Regions from separate parts of the Alteribacillus sp. HJP-4 genome, predicted to be linked through region 1. Evidence: a T-box and tRNA genes for the amino acid it is inferred to sense, from the RefSeq annotation. Region 1 holds a T-box; the other regions hold tRNA genes.
The links. The T-box of region 1 lies ahead of alaS (alanine--tRNA ligase). A T-box ahead of a tRNA ligase gene usually reads a tRNA of that ligase, here a tRNA-Ala.
Positions count from the first base shown of each region.

Region 2: it encodes a tRNA-Ala, which carries the amino acid that the T-box ahead of alaS (alanine--tRNA ligase) is inferred to sense. The anticodon was not compared.
Region 3: it encodes a tRNA-Ala, which carries the amino acid that the T-box ahead of alaS (alanine--tRNA ligase) is inferred to sense. The anticodon was not compared.

Region 1 is NZ_JBHIKY010000008.1:168,311-170,514, reverse strand. Features, by position in the region: gene ACE4RR_RS09990 (sigma-54 interaction domain-containing protein) at 1-803, opposite strand, end outside; T-box leader at 912-1,116, shown strand; gene alaS (alanine--tRNA ligase) at 1,164-2,204, shown strand, end outside.
Region 2 is NZ_JBHIKY010000040.1:9,631-11,834, forward strand. Features, by position in the region: gene ACE4RR_RS20630 (YugN-like family protein) at 1-2, shown strand, start outside; gene ACE4RR_RS20635 (hypothetical protein) at 122-283, shown strand; gene ACE4RR_RS20640 (general stress protein) at 315-536, opposite strand; gene ACE4RR_RS20645 (hypothetical protein) at 533-655, opposite strand; tRNA gene ACE4RR_RS20650 (tRNA-Ala) at 904-978, shown strand; gene ACE4RR_RS20655 (YopA family protein) at 1,035-2,204, opposite strand, start outside.
Region 3 is NZ_JBHIKY010000040.1:13,380-15,583, reverse strand. Features, by position in the region: gene ACE4RR_RS20680 (hypothetical protein) at 1-455, opposite strand, end outside; gene ACE4RR_RS20675 (hypothetical protein) at 510-836, opposite strand; tRNA gene ACE4RR_RS20670 (tRNA-Ala) at 1,185-1,259, opposite strand; gene ACE4RR_RS20665 (hypothetical protein) at 1,591-1,812, shown strand; gene ACE4RR_RS20660 (HD domain-containing protein) at 1,924-2,204, opposite strand, start outside.

The DNA.
Region 1 (2,204 bases):
TCCCCTATTCTTGTTATTTTTTTCTCCTGTATTACTCGTAATAGTTTTGCCTGCAGGGAAATTGGCAGAGAATTAATTTCATCCAGCAGCAGGGTGCCGCCTTCAGCTTCTTCAAACAAACCTTTTCGATCGACTGCTCCAGTGAAAGCTCCAGAAACTGTTCCGAATAAAATGCCTTCTATTAAAGACTCAGGAAGGGCTGCGCAATTTTGGGAAACGTACGGGCCCGGCCGGTCACTGCCATTATGAATACTTTGGGAAAATAATTCTTTGCCCGTTCCGGTTTCACCGATAATGAGAATAGATGAAGATGTCCGAGTCGCCCGCTGGGCAGATTCCGCCAGATCAAGCATTGCACTCGACCTGCCAATGATATCTTCGAAAGTAAAGGAGGTGTCTCGATTCCTCTTCAGCCTGTCCCTGCGGAGCTTTACGAGCTGAGTTACATCTTTAGCTATTTCTGCTGCTGCAATGACTTCATCATTATGAATGATTGGAAAAGTATGATTGATTGTTGTTATTTCTCTGCCTTTATTGTTAAAATAAGTCTGCTTTTTATTTTTAAAAATTTTTCTGCTGTGAAGAGCTTGAAGAAGACGACTGTCCTGTTCATTATCAAATTGAATGACCTCTGTAATTTTTTTTTCTGTAAAGTCTTCAAGAGTCATCGATTCAATCTGTTTCATTCTTTTGTTATATATGATTGGTCGCTCATGCTTATCAACAACTCTAATTCCGACGTCGAGCTCATCGAGCAGTGTTTTAAATATTTTCTCAGAGAGCCTGGAAGCTTTATCCGCCATTAATACCACTCCTGCAGCATATATTTAAAAAAGTTGCCGACACGCTTTAGTATACTCTATAATTAAGTTTGACATAAGGTTATCTATCCTTTATAAATGTAATTAAATATTAAAACTTTGATGGAACAAGTATGCTGAAGTCCTCTGACAGAGACCATTTTACCTGGCTGAAATAAGATGGCGGAGAAGGTTGGCAGAAAGCTGATCCGGAGTGCAGTTAAAACCTGCCGCATCCCTGCGTTAAAGGGACCGAGTTGACAGGTGAAATCCGCCTGTAAACAGGGTGGTACCGCGAGATAATCTCGTCCCTGATTCAGGGGCGGGATTTTTATATGGAAAAAAATGAAGGAGGAAAATGCAATGAATACATTAACATCAGCGCAGGTCAGGCAAATGTTTTTAGATTTTTTTAAAGAAAAAGGTCATTCAGTAGAACCAAGTGCTTCATTAATTCCCCATGAAGATCCAACATTATTATGGATCAACAGCGGTGTTGCTACGTTAAAAAAGTACTTTGACGGAAGGGTTGTTCCTGATAATCCGAGGATTGCCAATGCACAGAAATCAATTAGAACTAATGACATCGAAAACGTCGGACAAACAGCTCGTCATCACACGTTTTTTGAGATGCTGGGTAATTTTTCGATTGGAGATTATTTTAAGGAAGAAGCAATAAATTTTGCGTGGGAATTTTTAACAAGTAAAAAATGGCTGGGTTTTGATGAATCCCGTCTATCAGTTACCGTACATCCTGAAGATGATGAAGCATATGGATTCTGGAAAGATAACATCCGTATTCCGGAAGAGAGAATCATCCGTCTTGAGGAAAATTTCTGGGATATTGGAGAAGGTCCAAGCGGGCCGAATACAGAAATTTTTTATGACCGCGGCACTGAATATGGAAACAACCCTGATGATCCGGAAATGTATCCCGGCGGTGAGAATGAACGGTATCTTGAAATCTGGAATCTTGTTTTTTCTCAATTTAATCATAATCCGGATGATACGTATACACCGCTTCCAAAGAAGAATATTGATACTGGAATGGGTCTGGAGCGTGTGGTTTCGGTGCTTCAGGATGCCCCTACAAATTATGATACCGATTTATTTTTACCTATTATTCGAAAAACCGAGCAGATTTCGGGTGTACAATATGGCAGTGATGAACGAAAGGATGTTTCTTTTAAAGTAATCGCAGATCACATTCGGACGGTCAGTTTTACAGTAGGCGATGGAGCGCTTCCTTCCAATGAAGGTAGGGGATATATACTGAGAAGACTATTAAGACGTGCCGTCCGTTATGCAAAATTAATTGGAATTGACCGGCCGTTTATGTACGAGCTTGTACCAGAAGTAGCCGACATTATGGTTGATTTTTATCCGGAAGTAAAAGAGAAGGAA
Region 2 (2,204 bases), on a different contig from region 1:
GAGCAGTGATTTCCGGAGGTCTTAGGAGCCTAAAAAAACAGCATCCCTGGAGGTTGCTGTTTTTACCACCCTCTGCTATTGTTTGTAGAGATCAAAAACGAAGGTGTAGGGGAGATTTAACTTGGTACAGGCGATTATTTTCGGTATTGCTATTTTTATCGGCTGGATTGTAATGGATGTCACAAAGGAAAAACGGCTCCGGAAGGAAAAAGCGGCTGAATCCCTCATTGCCGGGATTGTCGGAGGGATGGGATGGTTTCTGCTCGATTTATTGTTTACATAGCTGGTAATCGAAACGATTGTGTCTAACCTGATTAAAATTCGACCTTATCCTGATTGGTGACAATTAATAATGTTTTTCCTTTGTCTAGTTCTTCTTCGAGTTTTTGTGCTTTCGATTGATCAAAGCCGATTTCTTTCATTTTTGAGACCAGCTTATCGCTTTTGCCTCTGAAAATGTTCTTCGTTGCAGTTCCTATACCTGTTACTTTTACTCCGACCTTGTTGGCATCTGTTTTCTTTTTTGTGCGTCTCACATGATCATTGTCGTGGGCGGGATGAAAATATCTTCATCTCGAACACCTTCCTCACGGAGATGATCTATCGATTCACTTAACGTTTCATCATTGTGGAATAGTTTATATTTTGGTGTCATCTTCAATCGCCTCCTTTTGAAAAATTACCCTTTAAGGAAATCGAGTAAACTAATGTGGGAAACTTGGTTAAATGCATTCTCTGGGGTAATTAAATTTTCCTCTTGATATTTAGGAAGCTGCCGTTATATAATATTTATTGTCGAGTTAAAAATTTTCTAAAGTCGGGGCCATAGCTCAGCTGGGAGAGCGTTTATATTGAATACACTACCCAGTATTTTTAAACCCAAATATGTACTATATTTTTAATGGGGCGTTAGTTCAGCGGGAGAATGCTTCGCTGGCAGCGAAGAGGTCGGGGGTTCGAATCCCCCACGCTCCACCATACATAACATTAACGACATTGTTTTTCGTGTATACGAGAAACAGTGTCGTTTTTATTTACATTATAAGCTTTTTATATTTACCCTTATAACCACAAAGTTTTGTAATTGCTCTTTCTAGAAAATAAACTCCTTGTGAATAAACAATAAATTTCGAGTCTTTTGATTTAAAGATATCATTTTTTTTCTGTGGATGGATGAGATTGTTTCTACAATCTACAAACATATATACACCATCGTTGTTATATTTTTTTATTATCGTATGGTCTATAAAATTTCCTCTAATATTCCTAGATATATTTAATTGGTAGAATAAGAGTCTAAGAATATCTGTTGCACGTAGTTTATTGTAAGCCTCTCTATCTAATATTTGTTCTTGGATTACAAGATAATTCCAAGCTATCTGTTCTAAAGCGATATGAATTGAAATGATTTTATTTTCCATCATTCCATCCATATTTAATGTGAGATACCATTCTAGCACAACCTCTAGAACATCTCTCCATAACTCATCACTTAATTTTTGGGACACTTGTGAAAAAAAAATATTGAAATCATTGATAGCTCCTATTGGAACCCATCCGTAATTGAATTGGAAAGGATAAATATGACTCTCTTTAATTATGTAATTCTCCCAATTTTTAGCATTATTTTTATAACCAAATTGAATGGGAATGAATACTTTTTGTGCACTACAAAAAGATAAGTACCATTCTATTTTTGATACTACTTCTTCAATTTCATACGTCATAAAGCTTTTATTATTTTTTTTTGAAATAGACCCTATGTGAGTAATGTCAAATGATCTATTTCTTTTTAGATCATCATAGTGTGTCTCAATATTTTTATCAGGTCTAAATTCAAAATCAATTATCCAATCATCATGTTCAAAGTGATATTCTGTTTGCTTAAGATAGGTTAATCCAATATGACTACAATTCATTATAAAAAATATGACTCTATCAACCATAGTGTGGTTTGAAGATATTTCATTTAAATAGAGTGTAAATTCTTGAATTTCATCATAATTCTCATTTACATAATGGATTTCTGAGCCTCTTTCATATATATGATGATTTTTCTTTGTTTTGATTTCATAATTTGTTGAAAACAGCTCAATGTTTCCTTTTAAAGGGAATGTGTGCTTAGAATACATTATTATTTCTGGGTAAGGTGAAGTTTGTAACTTAATATTTGCGAAGGTAGAAACACTTTCCTGATTACTTAT
Region 3 (2,204 bases), on a different contig from region 1:
GCTGCCTTTTTCTTCTCTTTTTCTTCCTGAGCTGCTTTTTCAGCCTCTTCTTTTTTCTTTTGCTCTTTTGCTTTTGCCTTCTCTTCTTCTTTCTTCTCTTCTTCTTTCTTCTCTTTCTCTTTCTCTTTCTCTTTCTCTTTTTCTTTCGCTTCTTTTTCAGCTTTCTTCTGCTCTTCGTTCTCTTTCTTCTCTTGCTCTTTCGCTTTTTCTTTTTCTTCCTGAGCCGCTTTTTCTTCTTCCTTCTTCTTCTGTTCCGCTGCTGCCTTTTCTTCCTTCTCCTGCTCGTCTGCTGCTTCTGCCTGCTCTTCTTCTGCCACGGTATCCCCTGTGGTTTCTGATGAATCTAACGTTCCAAATAGAGCCGAGCAGCCCACGATAACAAACATAAAAATAAAACTCATCCCCAAGCACCCAAGGCAGCTTTTCAAAGACCATTTTCCATTTTCATTTTTCATCGTTGTTTTCTCCTTTTATCGTACACGTATACGACATTTACAAAAGCCCCCTTTTTATTCTTGTAAAGCCTCCATTACTTCTCCGGCCCTATTTTCTGCCTCATCAAACAAAAATGCCGCATTATCAAAATGATTCATTGAAATTTCTATTCTTGGTAAAGATTTTTTTATTTCATTTTGCCAATCTTGATCATAATTCTGTTCAACCATGGTTAAGGGTATGTTTTCCGACATGATAGAAAATTCGTGATTTATTTCCTCAATAATATTTATTACTTTTCCATAATATTCTGCATCTAGCTTGTCATTAGAAAAGCTATTCCAGAGCATGACACATATAAAACCGATACTTCCAAAAGTAATGATCTGTTTTTTATTCATTGAGCCCCCCTATACTCTTTTTATAAGCTTCTTTATTATATTTCAGAGACTTACACAAAACAATTACTTTTTATGAATATTTTTCCATAAACTTTGCCCGCTGCGATTCCCTGTAGTAAGAACTTTCATTATTTATAACTACGTATTTCATTTATTCAGGGTATGGGCGGCGTCACATTGGCGCTCCAGCTACGATGTGATTTAAAAATGTCGTTATTTGAAATGTATTACCTCCATCAGATTCTAAGTAGTCTCTAACAATTCAAGTTTGTATAGAAAGCTTTAATGTAAATTAAAAACGACACTGCATCTCGTTTACACGAAATACAATGTCGTTGATGTTATGTATGGTGGAGCGTGGGGGATTCGAACCCCCGACCTCTTCGCTGCCAGCGAAGCATTCTCCCGCTGAACTAACGCCCCATTAGAAATATATTACATATTTGGGTTGGAAAATACTGGGTAGTGCATTCAATATAAACGCTCTCCCCTTTAATTTCACAACCAATTTCCACAATATTCCAATATTATCGGAATTTATTTTCTTCTTTCAAAGCGATTAATCAGTGTATTTAAAGAGAAGCTAGCTTTGTTATTTTTCGTTCCCAATAAAATGATTTCATTTTAAAAGCACATAAAGTCCAGTAACTTGCAAAATCATCCTTATAAAGTAGGGTTTTAATTATTTATCCTAATATTCAGAATTATTAGTGTATAATTCAGTTATTAAATAATCGAAAGGTGGTATTTAGCCATGAGGATAAAAGAAATTTATTATGACCACGAAAAAAAAGGGTACTGTGTAGTCAAGGAAGATATATTTCGAACGAAGCTCTTTGAAGTGCATGTGTTTTACCCTGCCCCTTCGAATTTACAATTTGAGGAAGTTGAAAAGTTATTTAATGAGCAATTTAACGAGGAACTTTTACCAGTATTAAAACAAGAATACCTCAAACAATTATTTAAAGATAATTAAAAGTGCAATTATAGGAAAGTCATTTTCTTTCCTATAAAACTATAAAAAAATTTCGTCTGACTCTTATGTTTATAAGAGTCAGACTTCGTATCTTGGCTATCCTCTAAAACCTTAATGTAATTCCTTTTTTACTTTTCGGAAAGTCTCCTTACTTTCCGTATCGTTAGAATCCACTTGCAAATAGATTCTCCCGACCATAAATTTCTTAGATAAAGCTTGAAATATAATTGAATCTTCAACCCAACCGTTTTCTTGTCCAATCTGATAATTCTCATCTTCATCTTTTATTAATAAGACAGCCTTCTCCCCTATATCTTTAACTGGATTTGTATTTATTATATTCACACCAAGATATGGTTCTAGAATAGGAAATTGCTCCAATATTAAATCCT